DNA from 3 places in the Bacillus haynesii genome. Region 1 is predicted to be linked to each of the others. Evidence: predicted binding sites of a transcription regulator. Region 1 holds the regulator's gene; each other region holds the start of a gene.
The links. Region 1 encodes Rex, which represses fermentation and respiration genes when NADH is low (regulators of the CRP and FNR family bind a similar motif). Its sites were predicted from a motif close to TTGTGAAATATTTCACAA; they were not measured.
Positions count from the first base shown of each region.

Region 2: a site for Rex is predicted at 3,370-3,387, ahead of H2R00_RS05125 (nitrate/nitrite transporter). Genes of this name have one in related genera too.
Region 3: a site for Rex is predicted at 2,152-2,169, ahead of H2R00_RS16255 (cytochrome ubiquinol oxidase subunit I). Genes of this name have one in related genera too.

Region 1 is NZ_CP059494.1:2,407,179-2,412,723, forward strand. It holds gene groL (chaperonin GroEL) at 1-1,305, opposite strand, end outside; gene groES (co-chaperone GroES) at 1,350-1,634, opposite strand; gene H2R00_RS11905 (CPBP family intramembrane glutamic endopeptidase) at 1,860-2,594, shown strand; gene H2R00_RS11910 (YdiK family protein) at 2,594-2,785, shown strand; gene tatC (twin-arginine translocase subunit TatC) at 2,831-3,607, opposite strand; gene H2R00_RS11920 (twin-arginine translocase TatA/TatE family subunit) at 3,614-3,787, opposite strand; gene H2R00_RS11925 (redox-sensing transcriptional repressor Rex) at 3,826-4,473, opposite strand; gene moaC (cyclic pyranopterin monophosphate synthase MoaC) at 4,477-4,983, opposite strand; gene H2R00_RS11935 (ABC-F family ATP-binding cassette domain-containing protein) at 5,130-5,545, shown strand, end outside.
Region 2 is NZ_CP059494.1:1,057,233-1,062,777, forward strand. It holds gene H2R00_RS05110 (nitric-oxide reductase large subunit) at 1-2,136, opposite strand, end outside; gene H2R00_RS05115 (Crp/Fnr family transcriptional regulator) at 2,293-3,042, opposite strand; gene H2R00_RS05120 (DUF2164 domain-containing protein) at 3,005-3,244, opposite strand; gene H2R00_RS05125 (nitrate/nitrite transporter) at 3,466-4,662, shown strand; gene H2R00_RS05130 (fumarate/nitrate reduction transcriptional regulator Fnr) at 4,808-5,521, shown strand.
Region 3 is NZ_CP059494.1:3,285,783-3,291,327, forward strand. It holds gene H2R00_RS16235 (NAD-dependent malic enzyme) at 1-100, shown strand, start outside; gene H2R00_RS16240 (DUF1259 domain-containing protein) at 126-515, opposite strand; gene H2R00_RS16245 (formate/nitrite transporter family protein) at 600-1,388, opposite strand; gene H2R00_RS16250 (hypothetical protein) at 1,599-1,973, shown strand; gene H2R00_RS16255 (cytochrome ubiquinol oxidase subunit I) at 2,227-3,633, shown strand; gene cydB (cytochrome d ubiquinol oxidase subunit II) at 3,620-4,636, shown strand; gene cydD (thiol reductant ABC exporter subunit CydD) at 4,636-5,545, shown strand, end outside.

The sequences.
Region 1 (5,545 bases):
AGTCAGTTCGTCGCCTTCAGCTTCAAGGGCAGCTACTTTATTGTAAACATTGACAAGAGCTGTACCACCGCCGGATACGATTCCTTCTTCTACCGCAGCGCGAGTAGAGTTCAGGGCGTCTTCGATGCGAAGCTTGCGTTCTTTCAATTCTGTTTCAGTCGCAGCGCCGACTTTGATGACAGCTACACCGCCTGCAAGCTTAGCAAGGCGCTCTTGTAATTTTTCTTTATCGAACTCAGAAGTTGTTTCTTCAACTTGAGCGCGGATTTGGTTGACGCGTGCCGCGATTTGCTCTGTATCTCCCGCACCTTCAACGATTGTTGTGTTTTCTTTTGTAACAACAACTTTAGAAGCGCGTCCCAATTGGTTGATTTGAGTTGATTTAAGGTCAAGACCTAAATCTTCTGTGATCACTTCGGCACCTGTCAGGATAGAGATGTCTTCGAGCATCGCTTTGCGGCGGTCGCCGAATCCAGGCGCTTTAACAGCCACTGCGTTGAATGTTCCGCGAAGCTTGTTGACAACCAATGTTGCAAGAGCTTCACCTTCAACGTCTTCAGCAATCAGAAGCAATGGCTTGCCTTGCTGAACGACTTGCTCAAGCACCGGCAGGATTTCTTGAATGTTTGTGATTTTTTTGTCTGTTACTAAGATGTACGGGTTCTCAAGAACCGCTTCCATCTTATCGGAATCTGTCACCATGTAAGGAGACGCATATCCGCGGTCGAACTGCATACCTTCAACCACTTCAAGCTCTGTTGTGAATCCCTTGGATTCTTCAATTGTGATGACGCCGTCGTTGCCGACGCGCTCCATTGCTTCAGCGATCAGGCTTCCGACTTCTTCGTCAGCAGCGGAGATTGAAGCAACTTGTGCGATTGATTCTTTGCCTTCGATTGGTTTAGAGATTTCTTTCAGGCTTTCAACAGCTACAGCCACAGCCTGCTCGATACCTTTGCGCACGCCTACAGGGTTAGCGCCGGCAGTTACGTTTTTAAGACCTTCGCGAATCATCGCTTGAGCTAGAACTGTCGCTGTTGTTGTACCGTCACCGGCAACATCGTTTGTTTTGCTCGCAACTTCAGCAACAAGCTTTGCGCCCATGTTTTCGAACGCGTCTTCAAGCTCGATTTCTTTCGCGATGGTTACACCGTCGTTTGTGATTAATGGAGAACCGAATTTTTTCTCAAGAACGACGTTGCGTCCTTTAGGTCCCAAAGTTACCTTTACAGCATCCGCCAATGCATCTACACCGCGCAGCATTGAACGGCGGGCTTCTTCGCTAAACTTAATATCTTTTGCCATGTTATTCGAACCTCCTATATAATTGTCTCGTTTTTATTTATGACTTAGCCGATAACAGCTAAAATGTCGCTTTCACGCAAGATTAAGTAGTCAGTACCTTCATATTTCACTTCGGTACCTGCATATTTTGAGAAGATGATGCGGTCGCCTGTTTTAACTTCTAATGCAACGCGCTCTCCGCTCTCTAACACACGGCCTGAACCGGCTGCAACCACTTTACCCTCTTGTGGTTTTTCTTTTGCGGAGTCAGGAAGTACGATTCCGCTAGCAGTTTTTTCTTCAGACTCAACGAGCTCAATGACAACGCGATCACCTAATGGCTTTAACAATGAAACAACCTCCTCAATATTTTCATATGTAATTTTAGCACTCGCACTCGGTGAGTGCTAACACAATTCTTATAATAAAGAATCTCCCAGGCAATTTCAAGTGAAAAGGTCAAATTTTTTTGCGCTTACATTTCTCCGCATATCCTTATCATCCTATAATTTAAAAAGAGTGTGTTACAATAAACATAGTCTGATTTAGATTTTTAGAAAAGGAGTACATAAAGCTTGAGAAAACAATACTGGTTTATTATATTGGCATACGTTCTCATGCAATTGTCGGCCTATGTCGGCTTGCCTCTTCTCTACTTTTTGGGTGTGGGCAGAGGACAGCCCAAAGCTGAAGCCCAGCTTACATTGGCGGGCGTCTGGTCTGTCATCGCGTTTACTCTCTGTCTCGTCATCGTGCTGCTGATTTTGCGGACGGTCCCGAAGACGACGCTTCGCAACCGTCCAAAAGCATCGGTTGGCGCGTCAATCGGATGGGCGGTAGCCGGCGTTTTTCTCGCTTTGTTTTCGCAGTCAATTGCCGCTTCGATCGAAATGTACTTGTTCGGGGTCAACCCGGAATCCGAAAATACGCAGCGAATCATGGAAATCATCACCGCATTGCCGCTGATGGTGTTTGTCTCTTCTGTATTCGGTCCGATTCTTGAAGAAATCATTTTCAGAAAGATCATTTTCGGTGCAATCTATGAGAAAACGAATTTTTTCATTGCCGCTTTGTTCAGTTCGGTTCTCTTCTCGGTCGTCCATTTGGATTTCAGCCATTTGCTCATTTATACAGCAATGGGATTCACATTCGCTTTTTTATATGTCAGAACCAACCGGATTATCGTGCCCATTTTCGCCCATGTCGCCATGAATACTTTCGTCGTCTTGCTGCAGACATTCCGGGAGCCTATTGAAAAATATTTGGAACACGTCGAGAAAATGCAAATGATTATTGGAGGATTTCTATGATGAGAAGCCCTAAATTCTGGGGAGTGATTTATTTTTTAACGGGTGTGCTGTTTACGTATCTGGCGGCAACCTCGCCCGGAAACATGTGGTCTTTTTATACGATCCTGCTGATGCTTTTCGCAGCCTATAATATCAGCATTTCCTTTAAAATGTTCGCCATGGCCGGCAGGATGAAGCGAAAAGATCAATAGCCTTTTATGTGAAGGAAAAGAGCCATTCTGAAAAAAGAATGGCTCTTATTTTGTATGGTCGTTCAAAAACGCTTGATTTTCCTCTTGAATCATTGTTTTTTGCGCTTGCCTGTAGGATATTCTTGAAATCACGATACTGATTTCATAAAGAATGAGCAATGGCACTGAGACCATTAAATGCGACAAAAGCTCAGGCGGTGTAATGAGCGCCGCGATGACGAACAACACAAAATATGCGTATTTTCTGATTTTCGCCAAAAACATCGGCGTCACGAGCCCGAGCCTTGTAATAAACATGATGACCACAGGCATCTGAAACAATAAGCCAAAAGGAAGCGTCAACTGAAGCAGAAACTGAAAATATTCGTGAATTCCGATGACCTGGTTAACATTCAGATCATCTGAGACTCTCGTCATAAAGTCCACGACAAACGGAAATAAAATAAAGTAAGAAAAGGCAATGCCGCCTAAAAAAAGAATGATCGATACCGGAATATAGCTAAGCGTCACTTTTCGTTCTTTTTCATACAGCCCCGGGCTAATGAAAGCCCACAGCTGGTATAAAACAAGCGGCGAAGTCAAGACGGCACCGATGATGAACGCAAACTGCACGTACACAAATAAAGGATCGGTCAGCTTAAACGCGTTAAGCGTCAGCAGCTTCGCTTCATCCGTCTGCTGCAGATAGATAATCAGCGGCTTTGCCAAAAAAAAGCCTGCCGCAACAAATAAAACAAAAAAGAAAAAAGTGATCACAAGCCGTCTGCGTAGTTCTGTGATATGTTCTATCAGCGACATTTCTTTTCCCTTCATAAATGTCATCCTATCCTACTGATCTTCTTTCTTTTTATCGGAATCGTCGTCAGCCAAACCTTTTGTCGCATTTTTAAACTCCCGCAGCGTGTTTCCAGCCGCTCTTCCCAGCTCGGGAAGTTTCTTCGGGCCGAATATCAATAGCGCCACCACGACGATTAAAATAAAGCTTCCAGGACCGATTGGCATAAAGCCTGCCCCCTTTCCTTTATTTTTCGTTTTCCGTTTTACTTTTCCTGCATTGAATAATGTTTCAGAAAATACACCAGCGACTGAAGTTCAACCGCCAAATCTATATGATGAATGCGAATGTGTTCCGGCACATTCAAGCGGGCCGGCGTAAAATTAAGAATGCCTTTAATGCCAAGCGCCACCAGCCTGTCTGTAATCGACTGTGCAGCTTGAGCTGGAACCGTCAAAATGGCGACCGGGATATCATCATCCGTCATATGCTCTTCAAGCTTATTCAGATCATAGACGGGAACGCCGCCGACCTCGGTTCCGATTTTTTCTTCATTGATGTCAAACGCCATGGCGATCTTTGTATTATTGTTTTTGATAAAATTGTAATGGAGAAAGGCTGTCCCCAAATTCCCCACGCCAATGAGCGTTACGTTCGTCGTTTCATCCTGATCAAGCGTCTTTCTGAAAAAGGACAGCAAATAATTGACATTGTAGCCGTATCCTTTTTTTCCGAGCGCGCCGAAGTACGAGAAATCCCTGCGGATGGTCGCGGAATCGACTTTGACGGCATCGCTCAACTCAGCGGAAGATACACGCTGTTTTCCGGATGCATGAAGGTTTTTTAAAAAACGATAGTATAATGGCAGCCGTTTCGCTGTCGCTTGCGGAATTTTTGAATGATCCATGTTCATAAACTAATCCTCCATGTCTACATCAGCTTTTTCCCTTTTATAGTCACCGTTTTTCCCGCCTGTCTTTTCGAGAAGAAAGGTCGGTCCTATCACCATTCCCTTATCCGCCGCTTTGCACATGTCATATACGGTCAGCGCACATACGGAGGCGGAAGTTAACGCTTCCATTTCCACACCTGTGCTCCCTTTGGTCTTGACTTTAGATTGAATATGCAGGATGCTCTTCTGTTCTTTCTCCTCCCAACGAAAGGTGATGTCGACTCCTTTCAGAGCGATTGGGTGGCACATCGGGATGATGGCGGATGTCTGTTTTGCGGCCATGATTCCGGCCACTTGCGCCACCGCCAATACATCGCCTTTTCCGATTTCCCGGTTTTTGATTTTTTCATGTACTTTTCGATTCATTGACACGCTTGAAACAGCCGCAGCTGTGCGCACTGAAGCTTCCTTTTCGCTTATATCAACCATCTTGGCTCTGCCTTGTTCATTAAAATGTGTAAACTCATTCATGTTCTTAACTCTCCTTATAACGATCATACACTATTTTTTTCGTTCTGTCTTTTTCTTCGGCTAAAATCTTCCAGACTTCACTTAATTGTTTGCTGACTGCGCGGTGATAAGCTACACTTAAAATAGCAGACAAGAGGTGAAAGATCATGATGATTTTACAAGTGAACCAGCTTTCAAAATCGTTTGGAGCCGATACGATTTTAACGAATATAAAACTCGAAGTCAGATCTCGGGACCGGATTGCGATCGTCGGACGCAACGGCGCCGGAAAATCGACTCTCCTAAAGATTATCGCAGGAAAGCTTTCATATGAAAAGGGGGACATTATCAAACCGAAGGATTTGACGATGGGCTACCTTGACCAGCATTCCGGCCTCGATTCCAAGCTGACGCTTAAAGAGGAATTGCTGTCGGTATTTGATTTTCTAAAAAAAATGGAAAAAGAAATGCGCGCGATCGAGGAAAAGATGGCGCAAGCCGGACCGGACAAGCTTGAATCATTGATGAAGACGTATGACAGGCTTCAGCAGGAGTTCAAGGACAAAGGCGGCTACCAATATGA
Region 2 (5,545 bases), 1.3 Mb from region 1:
TTTTTTCAATTGAAGAAAACCGACAGGCAGCAAATTGATAAACACCATTCCGAACAGGCCGATGTTCAGCGACCAGCAGGCTATTTTCAGCCATTTATCATTCCATGCTTCTTTTTTGGTGATATTGCGCAGCGTATACAGCCAGACGGCAATGGCAAACATGCCGTACACGCCCATCATCGCCCCGTGCCCGTGAGCAGGTGTCAAGAACTGCCCGTGCTCAAAATAGCTGACGGCAGGCAGGTTAATCAAGAAGCCCAATACCCCTGCACCGACCAGATTCCAGATCGCCGTTGAAATCAAGAACCAGAACGTTGCTTTATACGGGAAGTGATGTCCGCCGTCTTTCATCATCTTGTATTGTTCGTAAGCTTCTAATACAAGCAGGGTAAGCGGGATAACTTCCAGACATGAGAAGACGGAACCGAGGCCGATCCAGACTTCGGAAGACCCGTTGTAATAGTAATGGTGCCCAATTCCGATGACTCCGCTCCCCAGCAGGATCGTCAATTGAAAATAGAGCGTTCTGACGGTCGACTTTTTCGTCACAAGGTTCATTTGCACGAGCAAAAAGCCGATGACCACGACGGCAAAAACTTCAAAAATCCCTTCCACCCAAAGATGGATGATCCACCACCGCCAAAAATCCGACATTGTAATATTAGTGCCGGGATTAAAGAAAAAGGCTGCACCGTAAAACAGCGGAATGGCGATCGAAGAATAAAACAGCAGATGAATCAAACCGCCTTTATCAGACTCCCGCTTGAGGCCGCTCTTAATGCCTCTGAAGACGATAAACAGCCAAATCAGCATGCCGAGCGCAAGAATGACCTGCCAGAAGCGGCCAAGTTCAATATATTCCATTCCTTGGTGACCGAATAAGAACCAGTTGTTTCCTAAAAATCCTTTCGCTCCGAGCCATTCGCCGACCATGCTTCCGCCGACAAGGACGATCAGCGCCCAAAACAGAATGTCGACAAGCAGCCCCTGCCTTTTTGGCTCGCGTCCTCCGACAAGCGGCGCCGCATAAATTCCCATGCCGAGCCATGAAGTCGCAATCCAGAAGATCGCCAGCTGGAGGTGAAATCCCTTAGATATGCTGAATGGCAACAGCTCCCTGATCCAATCGATCCCAAAAAAGCTGTCCGGCTCAATATAATAGTGGGCAAGCAAAGCTCCAAACATCGCCTGAACAAAAAACAGCAGCGACACAACGGCGAAATATTTTCCGGTTTTAACCTGTGAAGCCGTTAGCGGCTGTTTATCCAGATCAAATACCGGAAACGCCCCTTCCTGGTAAGCCTCTTTCATTCCAAGCTTGTAACGGTAAAACACGAATAAAATAATACCGACAAATAAAATAAGGATGGTGACGCTTGCGCCGCTCCACCAAACGGCGGCGAATGACATCGTGTTGCCGGCATCTTCATCGTACGGCCAGTTGTTCGTGTACGTAATGTCGTCGCCCGGCCTTAATGTACTGGAGAGCCATGCCGTCCAAAAGATAAAATCGGAGATCTGCGTGATTTGGTCTTCGCTGTCAACCCACGCTCTGTCACGTTCGGGCATATGGCTTTCTTTAATTAAACCGGACTCAAGCCCCCAGCCGTCTCCTTTTGTAAAGACTTTACGGTAATGATCGCGCACTTGATGCAAACCGTAGACCTGCGCGTCTGTCAGCTTCAATGTATCTGATGCGCGATCATAACGGTTTTTTCTCATTTCGCGGATGACTTGATTCCGGATGATGGACTGCTGTTCATCTGAAAGATGTTTAAAGCGTTTGCCGTATTTTCCTTCCGCCTTAAAATCCTGCATCCCTTCCGTATAGATTTTCAGGGCTTCGGCCGTGTAATCAGGACCCATGTAAGATCCGTGCCCCAAAATCGTTCCATAGTCCATCAGCGCGTATTTTTGAAATACGGCCTGACCGCCTGAAATGGACGATTTTGTCATGAGCACCTCTCCGTTTGGCCCGGACACTTCAACAGGTCTTGGTGCAAGTCCTTTGAAGATCCAATAGCCTCCCAAAAGCAGCACCGAAAAACTTACGAGTAAAGTAAAGACGAGAACAGATTTCAAAAAACCGTTTTTTGATGCTTTTTTAACGGGCACCGTCTTTCTTTGAACTTCCATTGCGGTTCACTCCTTTTTTGATTTTGCATGTCCTAAGATACTGGATATGCAGCATACCGGTTGTGAACCAGATCACTTAAATAATGGCGGATTTGTGAACAAAATAAAAAACAGGCCTTCCATTTGTCGTTCAATGGAAAGCCTTAAACGCATGCCTTAATTGCAGCCGTTCAGCCAGTCTGTATCATGAATGAAAATCCCGCTCCTGTCAGCCGTCAGCAGATTTTTCTTTTTCATTTCATTTAATGTGCGGTTAATCGTTTCCCTTGACGTTCCGACCATGTTCGCAAAATCCTGATTGGTAATGGGCAGGCTGATGTAGACCCCTTTTTCTTGCGGAATGCCGTGTTCGGCAGCAAGTTTCATTAATACATGTGTCAAGCGGTGCTGGACGTCTTTTGAGATGAAACCTTGGATCCGCTCTTGCAAATCGAGAATCTTTTTCCCCATGATTTGCATCACTTTTATCGTCATTTCCGGATATTTCATCAAAAGTTCATTAAAATCGGCGATGCGGATTACAATCAATTCCGTTTCTTGAACAGCTTCGGCTGTTGCCGGGTATGGGGAGCGGTCAAAAAAGCCGACATGGGGAAACATATCCCCGTTTTGCAAAATCGAAATCACTTGTTCATTGCCGTCTTCATCGATTTTAAAGGCTTTAACAAGACCGGATTTGATGAAAAATACCGCTTCCCTCTCTTCCCCTTCCATAAAAACAAACATTCTCGGCTGATAGGTGCGCTTGACCGCGATCCGCTCGATTTGCTTGAACTCTTCATCATTCAGCCCGCTGAAAATCATAAATTGCTTCAGAAACTCCATTGATCTTTCAATCCCTTCGGTTGTGCTAAAGGAGAGCGGTTTGTCACAGGCGGCGCTCCAGCGCAAAGAGCTCTTCTTCAATCGCCGCTGCCTTCTCTTCCACCACTCTGCGGCTGTCCTTCAGCGCCTGATTGTAAAAGTAAGGTCCGAGCTTTTCCTTTACGAATTCGAACATTTGAATCGCCGCAATGTCTCCAACCTCTTCTCCTCTTTCTTCAACATAAAAGCGTTTGATTTCATCGATGATCGCTTGTTTTTCTTCTTGGGTAAGCTTTATAAACATAAAAGCGGCACTCCTTTTTTTATTTCCATGATAAACGATAATGTCCGCAAATGAACAATTTAATTTTTAATGGCCGTTTATTCTCCGTCACTTACCGATATTAAACCCGAATCAAGCGACTGACCGTGTGACGTAATTCACAATGTTTTAAAAAGACTTTTTGTAAGATAAACATGCTGATTGATTTATTCATTTTTCCCTTTGAAAGGAGCAAAACCGCAATGGTAAATCGTCAAAAAATACAATTACCGCTGCAGTCATTTAGTTTAGTCGCAGGATTTATGGTTTGGGTATTGATTTCCTCATTAATGCCCCACATTAAGCAGGACATCGCTCTGACAGACAGCGAGATATCCCTTGTCACGGCCATTCCGGTCATACTCGGGTCGCTTCTCAGGATTCCGCTGGGCTACTACACGAACAGATTCGGAGCAAGAATTACGTTCATGATCAGCTTTTTGCTGCTTCTGTTTCCGGTTTTTTGGATTAGCACAGCCGATTCGCTGTTCGACTTGATCCTTGGCGGATTCTTCCTCGGCATCGGCGGAGCGGTCTTTTCCATCGGGGTCACATCACTGCCGAAATACTACCCTAAAGAAAAGCACGGGTTTGTCAATGGGATCTACGGCGCTGGGAACGTCGGTACAGCGATTACCACTTTTGCCGCTCCTGTTGTGGCAAAGACCGCCGGGTGGGAAAATACGGTGCGGATGTACATCGTGTTAGTCGCCGTATTCGCTTTATTGAACTTTATCCTTGGAGATCGAAAAGAAAGAAAAGTTACGGTATCTGTAAAAGAGCAAATGAAGGCAGTCTACCGAAATCAGACATTATGGTTTTTAAGCTTGTTTTACTTCATTACATTCGGATCTTTCGTCGCGTTTACGATTTATCTTCCGAACTTTCTTGTTAATCACTTCGGGCTTGATCCCGTCGATTCAGGGCTTAGAACCGCCGGATTTATCGCTGTCGCCACTTTTCTGAGGCCTGTCGGCGGCTGGCTGGCAGACAAATTCAACCCGCTGAAGCTGTTGATGTATGTATTTGCCGGCTGTACCTTGTCAGGGATTTTATTGGCCTTTTCGCCCAGCCTCGGACTTTACGGGTTTGGGGTATTGACTGTTGCCGTTTGCGCCGGCCTCGGAAACGGGATCATCTTTAAGCTCGTGCCGCTTTATTTTTCAAATCAGGCCGGCATCGTCAATGGGATCGTATCAGCGATGGGCGGCTTGGGAGGATTCTTCCCGCCTCTCATCCTGTCAAGCGTTTTTCAGGTTACCGGCCATTACGCGATCGGATTCATGGCGCTGTCAGAAGCGGCCCTTGCAAGCTTTGTGATCGTGGTCTGGATGTATTTTCAGGAAGTGAACAAAACATCGTCCAAAACATCATCCAAAACGAAGGCGAACCATTTATAAATCCATCCTGCAAAAAGAGCTTGAGTCGATGTGCTCAGGCTCTTTTTTGGGACTATATTCATATGTTCACAATATTGTTTATATTTAAAAGGTCACTCAGCCTTATTTAACGTTAAAATAAGAACTGCAAAAGGGGTGACGCTCAATGAACATTTCTGTTAGAAAATCAGACACAGATTTGCTCTCAGACGATCTGCATCACTTGCTGGAATCGATCAGTACGCGACGAAAAATCAGGCAGGACACATTCCTTTTTCAAGAAGGGATGGATGCGGAGGAACTGTATCTTATTCAGTCAGGACTTGTCCAGATCGGCAAATTGACGTCCGATGGCAAAGAACTGACACTTAGAATGTGCAAAAGAAATGATATTGTCGGGGAGCTTACGCTTTTTACAGAAGATGCGAAATATATGCTGAGCGCAAAGATCCTCTCTGATGGCGAAGTGTTGGTCATCAATAAAGATAAGCTTGAAAAAGAACTCATTCAAAACGGTGCGCTGACGTTTGAGTTTATGAAATGGATGAGCACGCATTTGCGAAAGATTCAATCGAAAATCCGCGACCTTTTGCTGAATGGTAAAAAAGGCGCGCTCTACTCCACCTTGATCCGTCTCGCAAACAGCTACGGCATCACAAGAAGCGACGGGATTCTCATCAATATTGTGCTGACGAACCAGGATCTGGCGAAATTTTGTGCCGCTGCAAGAGAGAGCATCAACCGCATGCTGAGCGACCTCCGGAAGAACGGTGTCATTTCAATTGAGGACTCGGGAAAAATCGTCATCCACCAGCTCAACTATTTAAAACGCGAAATCGACTGTGAAAACTGCCCGCTCGAAATCTGCAATATCGACTGAAAAAGCGAAAACAAACAAGGACAT
Region 3 (5,545 bases), 880 kb from region 1:
AAAACAAGGCGATCTTGTGCCTCATCCGCTGAACCCTGAAGTTCACGAGATTGTGGCCAAAGCAGTCGAAAGGGTCGCACTTTCAGAAATGGGAAAATAAACGGATAAAGAAAACAGCTGCTGTTTTATCGCAATACGGATAAAGCGGCAGCTGTTTTTCTTGCGAATGGTAACGGCGGTTCTACAGATTGAAAATGAATATATAAAATATTCGGTTCTGTAAACATCCAATGATTGTGGAGAGCGCTGATGATGATGCCCTGATCGACAAGCTTTTTTGTAAACAGCGGAACTTCTTCAGGCAAAATGGCGACTTCGGCCATATTCAAGGCGATTCCGTTTTGATCGAGCGATTCGAACATGATTTCTTCCATGCCGACTCCCCGGCTTGGTCTTCCTTGAATCGTGACACGCAAATTCCGTTTGATGCTGACAGAACAAACACCGTGTTCAATGTGCGCCTCTCCATTTAAAATATGTCCAAATTGCCGGCAAAGCGAATGAAAACTTTGCATCCGGTGAACCTCCATTTTTAAAGTTACCACGATTTTATGAAGGGAGCCCGCATATTTAGAATCCTTTAAAAATGGACGATCCTTTTATTTGATGATTTCTTCACCGCCCGGCTTGTTAGCATAGTGGTACATGAAGCCCATCATAAACGCGCCTCCGATCAGGTTCCCGAGTGTTACCGGAATTAAGTTATGGATTGCACCTGCAATCGAAATCGTATCCGGATGCTCGGTCACCAGGGAGACGGCAAAAGTGGCCATGTTCGCGATGCTGTGTTCATAACCGGAAATAAAGAAAGTAAAAACAAACAGCATCATAGAGAACATTTTTGCTCCGTCTCCTTTTTGCGCCATCGGAACAAAAAACGCAAGACAGACAAGCCAGTTACACAGAATCGCTTTGAAGAACAATTCGGTCACCGGCGTATTCATTTTATGCTCCGCCACGCTGAGAATAAAGCCGGTGGAAGAAGGATCCTTAAATAAGCCGGTCGCAAAGATGAGGCCTGCGAAAAAAACGGCGCCTATTAAATTTCCTGCATAGCTGAACATCCACAGCTTGATAACAGTGGGCCATCGCATTTTTTTACGAAGCGCAGCCAATGTATAATAAAATGTATTTCCCGTAAATAAATCTCCCCCGCCATAGACGATCAGAATAATGGCGCCCCCAAATGTGATGGCTGCAATTGGATATGTGAACGGAGAATGTTCAACATAAAAGAGATTCCCCGTTTTAAACGCTACAATGACTCCGAACCCGATAAACATACTGGCCAGCATAGCCCGTAAAAGATAGCGAAGCGGGCTTTGCATAAAAATGCTTTGCTTTTTTAAAGCAAGCTCTTCGACAAGAACAAGTGATTTTGATTCCATGTTTTCCACCACCATCAAGTGTTTACTTAAGAAGTTTCTATCATAAATACAACCTAAGTATAGCAGGATATTGTGAAACGTTTCACAAATTTTGTGTATTTTGTTTGAACAAATGTATGGTTCGATTTTCATAGAATAAACAAGGTATCGTTATTGTTTATTCCTACGTAATAAATATTCCCTTCGTTAAAAGTCAGAGGGGGCGGCGTTTTGTATATGACCAGCGGGACCGGTTTCAAATTGATATGCAAGATGGCTGTGCAGAGAGGAATCTCAAACATACAGTGCAGTCAGCCGGTGCCGCGTGAAGGCTTAGTGGGGATAAATCAGCAAATGAATGAAGGGACTGCACAGAAGGCGGAAGGAAGGTTTCACAGATTGGACAAAATAGCAGGACGTTCTGTAAGGCGGGCGCGCACTGAAGGAAAACACCGAATTTGCTGTATTGCATATAACGGTATTCTTTTGATGCGACAGGCTTTGCACAAAGAATCACAGTCGTTGAATGAGGAAATGCTCCACATGGATTCGGGGCATTTTTCTTATACCGATTTAGTTCTTGATAACCACCATGTCACAAAATAGCTATAATTCCTTCGTATAATTGTCACAATGACATCCATTAATTAGGAAAAATATACTTTATTTAAGAAGGATTTCGCGGTAAAGTACAGGTATAAATAACCATCCGGATAATAACAGAACAACAATGTGGGCTGAGGTCACCCTTTTGTCTGTGACAATGATCATATTCATAAGATGTATGTGAAACTTTGAGCAAGGGGGATGCCCTTTTGGCAACGAGTCCGGCTAGAACAAAGAGGAGGAGACTGGAACAGTGGACGAACTCATTTTGGCAAGATTTCAATTTGCTTCAACAACGATCTTTCACTTTATTTTTGTACCGATGTCAATCGGGCTTGTCTTTATGGTTGCTTTAATGGAAACCCTTTATGTCGTAAAGAAAAAAGACATTTACAGAACGATGGCTAAATTTTGGGGGCACTTATTTTTAATTAATTTTGCAGTCGGTGTGGTCACCGGGATTTTACAGGAATTTCAGTTCGGAATGAACTGGTCGGAGTACTCCCGCTTTGTCGGTGATGTATTCGGCGCTCCGCTCGCGGTGGAAGCGCTGCTCGCTTTCTTTATGGAATCGACGTTTATCGGTTTGTGGATATTCGGCTGGGATCGGCTTCCGCAGAAGATTCATTTGCTGTCCATCTGGCTTGTTTCTCTTGGAACGATCATGTCGGCGTTTTGGATTTTGGCGGCCAACTCGTTTATGCAGGAGCCTGTCGGATTCGCGATTAAAAACGGCCGCGCGGAAATGACCGATTTCTTTGCGATTATTAAAAACCCGCAGCTATGGGTTGAATTTCCGCACGTCATTTTCGGTGCGCTTGCCACTGGGGCATTTTTCATTGCCGGCGTCAGCGCGTATAAAATGCTGAAAAAACAAGAATTGCTCTTTTTTAAAAAATCCTTTCAAATCGCGATGATTGTGGCGCTTGTTTCTGGCATCGGCGTAGCGTTCAGCGGACATGAGCAGGCACAGCATCTGATGAAGAGCCAGCCGATGAAAATGGCTGCCAGCGAAGCGCTTTGGGATGACAGCGGCGATCCGGCAGCTTGGACGGTGCTTGCGAACATTGACACGGACAAGCAGGAAAACAAATCCGAGCTCAGCATCCCCTATGCGCTCAGCTATTTGGCTTATAAACAGTTCAGCGGCGATGTGCCTGGAATGAAGACACTGCAAAAGCAATATGAAGAAAAATACGGAGAAGGAAATTATATTCCACCGGTGAAAACGACGTTCTGGAGTTTCAGAATCATGGCTGGTTCAGGGCTTTTAATGATCGTTGCCGCTTTGACGGGTCTTTATCTCAGCTTCCGCAAAAGACTCGAAACAAGCAAATGGTTCTTGCGGACAATGGTGGCTTTGATCGCCTTTCCATTCATTGCAAATACGGCGGGGTGGATCATGACTGAAATCGGACGCCAGCCATGGACGGTGTTCGGTATTTTGACAACGGCGCAGTCCGTGTCTCCGAACGTATCAGCGGGAATGCTGCTGTTCTCTGTCATCGCGTTTACAGCGATTTATCTTGTACTGGCGCTCGTTCTTGTCTACTTGTTTGTACGGGAGATTAAAAAAGGGGCTGCACACCATGACCACCATCATGATGATTCCGTATCGACAGACCCGTTTGATCAGGAGGTTTACCATGGTATCTCTTAATGAACTTTGGTTTATATTAGTCGCTGTGCTGTTCATCGGTTTTTTCTTTCTTGAAGGCTTTGATTTCGGCGTCGGAATGGCGACCCGGTTTCTCGGACGCAACGAGCTTGAACGAAGGGTGATGATCAATACGATCGGCCCTTTCTGGGATGCCAATGAAGTCTGGCTGCTGACCGGGGGAGGCGCGATTTTCGCCGCTTTTCCGAACTGGTATGCCACGATGTTCAGCGGATATTACATTCCGTTTGTCTTTGTTCTTCTTGCATTGATCGGCCGCGGGGTCGCATTTGAATTTAGAGGAAAAGTCGAAACCGCAAAATGGAAGAAAACATGGGATTGGGTCGTATTTTTCGGCAGCATCCTGCCCCCGTTTTTGTTCGGTGTTTTGTTTACCAGCATCTTGCGCGGCATGCCGATCGATGCCGATATGAATCTGCACGCCGGTTTTACTGATTATGTGAACGTCTATTCCGTGACAGGGGGAGTCACCGTTACGCTTCTCTGCCTGCTGCATGGACTGATCTTTATAACATTGAGAACGGAAGCCGATTTGCGTGACCGGGCAAGACAGCTGGCCAGAAAAGTCGTATTTGCCGTTTTGGCGGCGCTTGTTGCCTTTGTTGCTTTATCCATTTTTGAAACGGACTTGTTCACTGGCAGGGGACATGTGACGATACCGCTTGCGGCTCTGATTGTCGTTTGTTATGTGCTGTCGATCGTGTTTATGAAACAAAAACGCGACGGCTGGACATTTGCCATGACGGGTGCGGGGATCGCTCTTACAGTGGCGACGATTTTCACTGCACTGTTCCCGCGCGTCATGATCAGCTCGGTTAAAAGCGCATATGATTTAACCGTTTATAATGCTTCATCAGGCGACTATTCTTTAAAGGTTATGACGATCGTCGCGCTGTCACTGCTTCCGTTCGTGCTGGGCTATCAGATCTGGAGCTACTATGTTTTTAGAAAACGGGTCAGCAGTAAGGAGCCAATGATTTATTAATGGGAAAAGATCTTTTGCAATATAAAGGGATGAAACGAATTCTTGCAGTACTCACTGTACTGACATGCATGCAGGGCGCCGCCATTATCATGCAGGCCGAATGGCTTGCTGAAGCGGTGACCCGCCTTTTTAACGGTGAGCGGGTCGGTTCGCTCTTTCCGCTGATCATCTTATTTACCGCCGCTTTTTTATTCCGCCATGCCGTGACCCTTGTCAGGCAAAGGCTGATTTTTGATTATGCCGCCGAGACAGGAGCCGCCATGCGGAAAAAGTTTTTGGAGAAGCTTTTCCGATCCGGCCCCAGGCTGGCGCGAAAAGAAGGAACCGGTCATGTCGTCACACTCGCGATGGAAGGAATTGCACAGTTCCGCCGCTATTTGGAGCTGTTTTTGCCTAAAATGGTCAGCATGGCCGTTATACCTCCGGCGGTTGTCTGTTATGTCTTTTTTAAAGACACATCTTCCGCTGCTGTCTTAATCATTACGATGCCGATTTTAATCGCTTTTATGATCCTTCTCGGGTATGCGGCAAAAAGAAAAGCGGACAGCCAATGGAAGACGTATGAGATGCTTTCAAATCATTTTACAGATTCCCTGCGCGGCCTGGAAACTTTGAAAGTGCTGGGTATCAGCCGTTCACATACTAAGAATATTTTTCATGTGAGTGAACGGTACAGGAAGGCGACGATGAGCACGCTTAAGATCGCCTTTCTGTCATCGTTTGCACTTGATTTTTTCACCATGCTGTCCGTGGCAACCGTTGCCGTTTTTCTCGGTCTCGGTCTTGTTGACGGCACCATCATGCTGGAGCCGGCTCTTGCAATTCTGATTCTTGCGCCTGAATTTTTTCTTCCTGTCCGGGAAGTCGGCAATGACTATCATGCTACATTGAACGGTCGGGAAGCCGGTA